Regions from separate parts of the Vreelandella sp. L-15 genome, predicted to be linked through region 1. Evidence: predicted binding sites of a transcription regulator. Region 1 holds the regulator's gene; each other region holds the start of a gene.

Region 1 (2,202 bases):
TGCCGGGGTTGACCCGATTTCCGTTGGGGAAATTAAAGCTATCATTCGAGCGTTAAAGAAACGCCACATTGGCGTATTGATCACCGACCATAACGTTCGTGAAACGCTGGATATTTGTGATATTGCCTACATTGTTGGCGACGGTCACATCATTGCCAGTGGAAACGCCCAGGAAATCCTCAACAACCAGAAGGTTCGAGATGTCTATTTAGGCGCTGATTTCCGCCTTTAAACAGTGACCTGCAGAAGCATTTCTTTTAGTGGCATGCTTATTGCACTTGCACCAAGCCATAACTCGCTCTAGGGTGGAGCTTTCTGATTAACGAGTGGTTCTCAGATGGTCATGAAAGCTTCTCTCCAATTGCGTATCGGCACACAGCTGACCATGACACCTCAGCTGCAGCAGGCTATCGCCCTGCTTCAGCTATCGACGCTGGACCTTCGTCAAGAAATTCAGCAAGCGCTAGATGCCAATCCCATGCTTGAGCAAGAAGATGAGTTTGGCGAGCAGGCTGTCAGTGAGCCTCAAGAGGCTGAGTGGTCCGAGAGCATCCCCAACGAACTCTCCGTCGACAGTGACTGGTCAGATACCTATCAAGACATAGGCAGCCTGGGTGGCAGCAGTGAAGGCCCCGACTTCGAGCGCCAAGCCGCTGGACAAAGCCTACATGGCCACCTGCTATGGCAACTGGCCATGACAGACTTTAGCCCGCGAGAATACGCCATCGCGGAAAGCCTGATTGATGCGCTGGATGCCAACGGCTATCTCACCCAGCCGCTTAATGACATTCGGGAAGGATTAAAAGCCCAAGGCCATGACAGCTTAAGCCAGCGGGAAGTGGAAAATACCCTGCTGCGCTTGCAGCAATTTGAGCCCACCGGCGTCTTTGCCCGAGACCTGCGTGAATGCCTGATGCTGCAACTCGCCTCACTACCTGAGGACACCCCTCTGCTAATGCCCGCCAAACGGCTGGTTCGCCAGTTTTTGGAAGCATTAGGCAAAGACGATATGCGGCTTCTCAAGCGCCGTTTAAGCCTTGATGACGAGCAGCTTGACGATGTCATCCGTTTAATTCGCAGCCTTGACCCACGCCCTGGGAGCACCTATGGCGTTACCGACGACAGCTACATCACCCCCGACCTAGTCGTTCGGCACGACAATGAAGGTTGGCATTTAGAGCTCAATCCAGAAGCACTACCACGCTTGCGTATACAGCCCGACTACGCCAGCTTGATCAAACGCGCAGACAAAAGCCAAGACAACCAGTTCCTCAAAGAGCACCTCCAAGAAGCCCGCTGGCTGATCAAAAGCTTATCGAGTCGCAATGACACGCTGCTACGAGTTGGGCGTGAAATTATTGCACGCCAAATTGGCTTTCTGGAGCATGGCGAAGAAGCAATGAAACCGCTGATTTTAGCGGATATTGCTGAAGCGGTAGAGATGCACGAATCCACCATATCTCGTGTGACCACGCAGAAATTTATTCACACGCCACGGGGCGTTTTCGAGCTTAAGTACTTCTTCTCAAGCCAGGTAAGCGGCCAAGACGGCGGCGACAGCCACTCCAGCACAGCCATTCGCGCCCGCATCAAAAAGCTGATTCAGGATGAGCCCTCAGGAAAACCGCTCTCCGATAGCCGCTTGGTGACTCTGCTTGAAGAGGGGGGCATTAGCGTTGCACGGCGTACTGTCGCAAAATATCGGGAGTCAATGGGCATTCCCTCGTCAAGTGAGCGCCGCCGTTTACGCTAGTTAAGCGGTACGTATGAACAAACTCAACGCAAGGGCTTTGCAATAGCGTAAAAAGGGTTACAATCGAAGTACAGTCCGATGGATAAGGAGCACGTCAATGCAAGTAAACATCACTGGTCATCACGTTGAACTGACTGACGCCTTGCGCGACTACGTTAACGAAAAGCTAGAGCGCGTTGAACGCCACTACGACAACATTACCACGGTGCAAGTGACCTTATCTGTTGAGAAGGAGCGCCAGCAAGCAGCCTGCACACTGCACGCTGCCGGTGCAGACCTTCACGCCGAAGCGCTTGATAACGACATGTATGCCGCTATTGATGCGCTAGCAGACAAAATCGATCGTCAACTCGTTAAACATAAGGAAAAAGCACAAGCTCGCGCCCAGGGCGCTGGTGTGCGTTAACTCAATGACGTTGGAAACCATCCTCCCCCCGGAGCGCGTGCTT
Region 2 (2,202 bases), on a different contig from region 1:
GTTTGGTCTGCATCAGCAGTGGCAGCTCGCCAATTTCATCCAGAAAGAGCGTGCCCCCTTCGGCCTGCTCCAGCAGTCCGGCCTTGCCTTGCCGCGCGGCACCGCTGAAGGCGCCGGGCTGGTAGCCGAACATCTCCGACTCGAACAGGTTTTCCGGGATCGCTGCGCAGTTGACCTCGATGAACGGGCCATGATGGCGCTCGCTCCAGCGGTGGAGCTGCTTGGCAAAGGCTGTCTTGCCCACGCCAGACTCCCCCAGCATCAGCACGTTGGCATCCGATGATGCCACGCGCTTGAGCAACAGGGCGATTTCCCGCATCACATGGCTTCTGACCTGAAGGTGGTCCAGCGCAGCATCCAGCGCTTGCTCTTCGGCATCGGGGGCGGCCTGGCTGCGTTTCAAGTGTTCACTAAAACGTTTTTGCAGCAGAGCGTATTCGTCCTGCAGCAGCTGAAGGTCGGTCAAATCCCGTGAGCGGCTGACAATGCGCTCCAGCTTGCCGTTGGCGAACACGGGGTAGGCTTCGGCAATGACGCGGCGGCCCGTGCCGGTGATTTGCATTAGCTGAGCGGGCTGTCGAGTGCGGATGACTTCCATGGTGATGGACGGTTTCAGAACACCGGCGGCCTGGAGCTGTTGAACGCTGCTGGAAAGCAGCTCCTCCCGTGATACGCCGTATACCGCCTCGGCACCGGGGCTGATATCCATAATCTGACCGTCGCCGCTGACGATAAAGAAGTGGTCATTGGCGGTTTCCACGATGGTTTGCAGTACGCGCCTGTCGATTTCACTCATGCGTCTTCCTTATCTACCGCACCGGCTTTTGTATCGTTAGATGAACAGGATAATGCAAATATGACTCATTGATTCATTTTTGCATCATTTCATTGGCGTTGCGATTCATTTTTGCATCGATGGGGCGGTAAACCTCCCTATTTATCAGCGCAGGTGACTTGGCATGGTCTGTGCAGTGGTCTGTGTATTGAACTGTGCATCAACGATACATGAGCGGTATGAGCTGGATAAATCGCTGAAGCGCCAGCCCGTCAGGCTGGCCACAATAAATCCAAGGAGAGAGAACGATGTCGGAATTCAATCAGCCGCTGGGCGGCAACACCATGCCACGCTTTGCAGGCCCCGCCACCATGATGCGCCTGCCCACGCAACAGAGCGCAGAAGGGTTGGACGCGGCATTTATCGGCATTCCCATGGATATCGGCACCTCCAATCGCCCGGGTACCCGACTGGGGCCACGCCAGATTCGCGATGAATCGCGCATGTTGCGCCCCTACAACATGGCCACGGGGGCGGCTCCCTTCGAGCGGCTTCAGGTCGCCGATATCGGTGACGTACCCATCAACACCTTTCACCTGCCGAAAAGCGTCGACATCATCACCGCCTTCTACGACGACGTGCTGAAGCATGACTGCATTCCTCTGACGCTGGGGGGCGAGCACACGCTGACGCTGCCGATTCTACGCGCCATGGCCAAAAAGCACGGCCCGGTGGGCTTGATCCATATCGATGCCCACGCGGATGTGAACGAGCACATGTTCGGTGAGCCCATTGCCCATGGCACGCCGTTCCGCCGCGCCCAGGAGGAAGGGCTGCTGGCTCATAACAAGGTCGTGCAAATCGGCCTGCGTGGAACCGGCTATGCCCCGGAGGATTTCGACTGGTGCCGCAAGCAGGGTTTCCGCGTAGTGCCCGCCGAGGAGTGCTGGTACCGCTCGCTGGCCCCACTGATGGCTGAAGTGCGTGAGCAAATGGGCGATACCCCCGTGTACATCAGTTTCGACATCGATGGTCTGGACCCTTCGGTCGCCCCCGGTACCGGCACGGTGGAAATGGGCGGGCTGACCTCTGCTCAAGGGCTGGAAATCGTGCGTGGTGCCGCTGGCTTGAACATCGTGGGCGGGGACCTGGTCGAGGTGTCGCCGCCGTACGACCCCAGCGGCAACACGGCGCTGATGGGCGCCACGCTGCTGTATGAAATGCTCTGCGTACTGCCCGCAGCGCAACGCCGCCCGTAAGCGCTGCCTGCAAAAGTGCCCTGCACCAAGCGCCGACCTGACAAGGCGCGGATGACAATACACAGGAAGAGGAGCGGTGCTCCCTTTCAGGACGCCGCCAGCCCACCTCCAATAATCACATCCAATAGGTGAACCGTATGTCACACTCTAACGCGACGCTGGAAGTAT
Region 3 (2,202 bases), on a different contig from region 1:
GCTCCGTACTGGGCTTCTTTACCGGCGTATTGCCGGGGGCGGGCGCCACCATTGGCTCTTTCCTGGGCTATAGCATGGAGAAGCGCCTAGCGAAAGATGGCGACACCTTTGGCCAAGGCAACATCAAAGGCGTGGCCGCGCCGGAAGCGGCCAACAATGCTGCGTGTACCGGCTCTTTCGTGCCGCTTTTAACCCTGGGTGTACCGGGTTCCGGCACTACGGCGGTACTGCTGGGCGCGCTGCTGGTAATGGGCGTCACCCCTGGCCCGATGATGCTGGAGCAACGTCCGGACGTGTTCTGGGGCGTGATTGCCAGCATGTATATCGGCAACATCTTCCTGCTGGTGCTCAACCTGCCGCTGATCCCGCTGATCGCTAAAATCCTCGACCTGCCGCGCCCGCTGCTGCTGTCGATGATTCTGATCTTCTGCATGATCGGCGTTTACGGCATGAGCTTTAGCGTCTTCGACCTGCTGCTGCTGTTGGGCTTTGGCCTGTTGGGCTTGGGCATGCGCCTGTTTGGCTTCCCCACTGCGCCGCTGATCCTTGCGCTGATCCTGGGTAACATTATGGAAGAGTCCATGCGCCGGGCGCTGCAGATCTCTGGTGGCGACTGGACCACCTTTATCGATAAGCCGATTTCGCTCTCTCTGTTGGTGATTGCGATGCTGTCGCTGGGCCTGCCGTTGCTCAAGAAGCGTCGTAATAAAGCGGCCACTGCCGCTAACTAACGCTCAGTGCGGTACCCCCAAAGCGCCCTAGCGTCTGCTAGGGCGCTTTTTTTATGGTGCATCCCCGCCGGTGGTGCAAAGCGCCGTGTTGGTGCATGAATATCGTGCATGCGCGCCGCCGCGTTGCGCCATCTTGGTGCTAAGCCGCCTGAGTTGTGTTTTTTGTACACGGCTAAGTGATTGATTGTATTTTTAATAGTGGCCTTTGTTCCACATTGGCGCACCCCTTGCAGTGTGTATAGCGACGTGTGAATACGAGTTGTAACTCGCGACCCACGAGTGGACGCACCAAGTGCCCCGTCGCCTCAATAACGACAACGCTTGGTCGCGGTACCCCAAACACGAGCCCCAACCATAAGGGGCGCAAGGAGGTTCAAGTGACCACACTGCAGCGCAAGACACACCCTCGTACCCTTGGCCGTTTCGCCACGGCCCTGATCACCGCCGCTGTGATGGGCGCCAGCGCGCAAGCGGTTGCCCAAGACGACGCCCCCATCAAAGTCGGTATTCTGCACTCGCTCTCCGGCACCATGGCCATCAGTGAATCGACCCTGAAAGACACCGTGGAAATGCTCATCGAGCAGCAGAACGAAGCCGGAGGCCTGCTTGGCCGTCAGCTAGAAGCCGTGGTGGTTGACCCCGCGTCTAACTGGCCGCTGTTTGCCGAGCGCGCCCGCGAGCTGCTGGCCCAGGAAGAAGTGGATGTGATCTTCGGCAACTGGACCTCCGTCTCCCGTAAAGCGGTGCTGCCGGTGGTGGAAGAGCTGAATGGCCTGCTTTTCTACCCGGTGCAGTACGAAGGCGAAGAGTCGTCTGAAAACGTCTTCTACACCGGTGCCGCCCCCAACCAGCAGGCCATTCCTGCCGTTGAGTATTTGATCAACGAAGTCGGTATCGAACGCTTCGCGCTGATCGGCACCGACTACGTCTACCCGCGCACCACCAACCGCATCTTGGAAGCGTTCCTGAAAGATGAGCACGGTGTGGCCGAAGAAGACATCATGGTCAACTACACGCCGTTTGGTCACTCGGACTGGCAGAACATCGTCTCCGAAATCCGCCGCTTTGGCGAAGAGGGCAAGCCCACGGCGGTGGTCTCCACCATCAATGGCGATGCCAACGTGCCGTTCTACCGCGAGCTGGCCAACCAGGGGATCGATGCCGCCGACATTCCGGTGATTGCCTTCTCGGTGGGTGAGCAGGAGCTTTCCGGTATCGACACCGCGCCGCTAGTGGGCCACCTGGCCGCCTGGAACTACTTCATGAGCGTGGACACCGACGCCAACTACGACTTTATCGACGCCTGGATCGAGCACACCGGTGACGAGATGGCGGTGACCAACGACCCCATGGAAGCGCACTACATCGGCTTCAACATGTGGGCCGAAGCGGTGCGTAAAGCGGGTACCACCGACGTGGATACGGTGAAAGACGCGATTATCGGCGTGACCGTGCCGAACCTCTCCGGCGG
Region 4 (2,202 bases), on a different contig from region 1:
TTTGTCTCGTGGGGTCAGTTCCATGGAGTGTCTCCAGCGTTATCAGCGTGTTGCCAATTAAGTTAGCCAAATGCGCGGCGTATGCGCTTCGCGCCCGATCCAGCGCGGCCGTAGCAGGTGCCAGGCCTGTTCACACAGCGCCCAGGCTTCGTTACGGGATGTGCCTAGATAGCGCATCAGCAGTACGCCGTGGCGCACGGTTACCGCCCAGCGGGGGTTATCCGGCAGCGCTTCGCGCAGTGCTTCAATAGCCACAGCGGCATCGTCAATACCCACCGCCCAGAGCGTGGCCTGCACCGTGGCGCCGCCCTGCCCCCAGCGGCCCGCAAAGCGTGGGTGTGCGGGGTCCAGCGGCTGGCGTTCAAGCCACAGCGGCTTGCCATCCAGGGTTAAGCGAAAGTGCTGTTCGATGCGCCCCGTGACATAGGGCAGATCGCTGGCCGGGCGTCCGAGCGCCATCACTTCCCAGCCTAGGCAGCGGGCATTACCCTGCAGCGCAATATGGGTGCGCTGAGTACCCTTTGAGCCGTTAAACGCGATGGTTTCCTGGGGTAGCCACTCTAAGGTGCCGCCCTCTTCTACCGTCAGCTCGGTGTGCTGCGTCCAGGCCACGCCTTGGCTGTCGGCTTTGTAGAGCTTATTGGCAGCGGGCGTGGTGAGCAGCGCATGGGCACCGCGCTCTACATGGGCGCGGATGGTCAGCGCATCACCGCTCACGAGCCCGCCGGGCGGGTGCAGCACGTAAATGTGGCACGCTTCCTGGCTGCCTTCCGGGTAGAAGGGGCGCTGTACCCGTAGCGGCCCTTGGTGGCGCGCTTGCACTAACCGGGTCACGCCATTGCGGTTGGCAAAACGCAGGGCCAACGAGGCGGCCCAGCGGCGCTCGGCGTCAAAGCGGTGGCCGGAACCAGCAGCGGGTGAGGCAAGTTCGCTCAACATCATGGGGCGCTATCGCTTTCTGGTGGATTCATCATTGCCTTATAAATGCAAAGAATGCGCCAAAATGGTGAAAGGCGCTTTTTTACCGTCATAAAGACCTTTTTTTGAGCCTCAACCCTCTTGCCCAGCCCTCCAATGCACCAAAAATGCACCAAATATGTGCATATAGCCATCACATTGCACCTAACCGGCGAACGGCTGGCGGTGTACGTCAATCCCTATACGGCTGAGGTGCTTGGTTCGCTGGATGACCGGGGAACGGTGATGTGGACCGTTCGCTACCTGCATAGCTTCAAGTTCTTCGGGCAAACCCCGCGCAAGCTGATTGAGATTGCCGCGGGCTGGTCGATTTTGTTAGTCGCCACCGGCATTTATCTCTGGTGGCCGCGCAACGGCAGGGGCGGCGTGGTGAGCCGCTGCTCGATATGAGCTACGCCGACTATGGCCCGCTAGGCCGCTGGCTGGAGTTTGGGATTAACGTTCACTTGGGGCAGGAGTTTGGGCTTATCAATCAGCTTTTCCTGCTGGCGGTATGCATCGCCATCATCGTGATGTGCGTGGCCGCAGGCGTGATGTGGTGGAAGCGTCGCCCATCAGGTGCCATGGGCGTGCCGCCCTTGCCCACCGATAAACGCGTGTTTCGTGGGTTAATCGCCCTTCTCGTGATTGGCGGCGTGCTGTTTCCGCTCGTTGGGGCGTCTTTGATCGTGATGCTGATCATCGACTGGCTGATCGTGCGGCCACTTCAGGAACGTCGCCCCGCTCGCCAAGGCTAACAGGGCGGTGGGCCGACTTAGTGCGCCGCGTGCCCATGATCATGGGCACCTTCATGGTGGCTCCCTTCCGGAGAAGCACCTACTGGCAGCACCTGAAGCTCGATCTCCATCGGCTCGGCGTGCTGGAATTCAAGCGTCACAGGGACAGGTTCACCCTCAACGATGGGAGAACCCAGTTCCATCAACATTAAGTGTAAACCGCCCGGCGCTAGCGTCACGCTCTCGCCCGCCGGTAGCTCAATGCCACCGGGCAGGGGTGCCATGCGCATCACATCGCCGTCCATCTCCATAATATGAATCTCGACACGCTCGGTGATCGGGCTGGTCGCCCCCAGCAGCATGTCATCGCCAGCGCCGTGATTGGTGAGAGTGACAAAGCCACCGCCCGCCCCGGCCCCCGGCGGCGTTGTACGGGTCCAGGGTTGCGCCACTTCAATAGAGGAGTGGCCCTCCATGGCATTAGAGTGGTCGCTGCCATGATGAGCCG

What was found. Region 1 encodes sigma-54, which starts transcription at its own class of promoters, with help from an activator protein. Its sites were predicted from a motif close to TGGCACNNNNNTTGCTNT; they were not measured.
Region 2: the regulator sigma-54 is predicted to act here: its motif matches at 956-973, upstream of speB (agmatinase).
Region 3: the regulator sigma-54 is predicted to act here: its motif matches at 948-965, upstream of urtA (urea ABC transporter substrate-binding protein).
Region 4: the regulator sigma-54 is predicted to act here: its motif matches at 984-1,001, upstream of AC13CY_RS03675 (urease accessory protein UreD).

What each region holds. Positions count from the first base shown of each region.
Region 1 is NZ_JBSXNN010000092.1:85,427-87,628, forward strand. It holds gene lptB (LPS export ABC transporter ATP-binding protein) at 1-232, shown strand, start outside; gene AC13CY_RS13955 (RNA polymerase factor sigma-54) at 338-1,753, shown strand; gene hpf (ribosome hibernation-promoting factor, HPF/YfiA family) at 1,851-2,159, shown strand; gene ptsN (PTS IIA-like nitrogen regulatory protein PtsN) at 2,164-2,202, shown strand, end outside.
Region 2 is NZ_JBSXNN010000079.1:54,860-57,061, forward strand. It holds gene AC13CY_RS11705 (sigma-54 interaction domain-containing protein) at 1-796, opposite strand, end outside; gene speB (agmatinase) at 1,084-2,034, shown strand; gene AC13CY_RS11715 (YjiH family protein) at 2,172-2,202, shown strand, end outside.
Region 3 is NZ_JBSXNN010000033.1:11,521-13,722, forward strand. It holds gene AC13CY_RS03625 (tripartite tricarboxylate transporter permease) at 1-731, shown strand, start outside; gene urtA (urea ABC transporter substrate-binding protein) at 1,109-2,202, shown strand, end outside.
Region 4 is NZ_JBSXNN010000033.1:20,023-22,224, reverse strand. It holds gene ureA (urease subunit gamma) at 1-24, opposite strand, end outside; gene AC13CY_RS03675 (urease accessory protein UreD) at 58-942, opposite strand; gene AC13CY_RS03670 (PepSY domain-containing protein) at 1,099-1,368, shown strand; gene AC13CY_RS03665 (PepSY domain-containing protein) at 1,365-1,715, shown strand; gene AC13CY_RS03660 (copper chaperone PCu(A)C) at 1,733-2,202, opposite strand, start outside.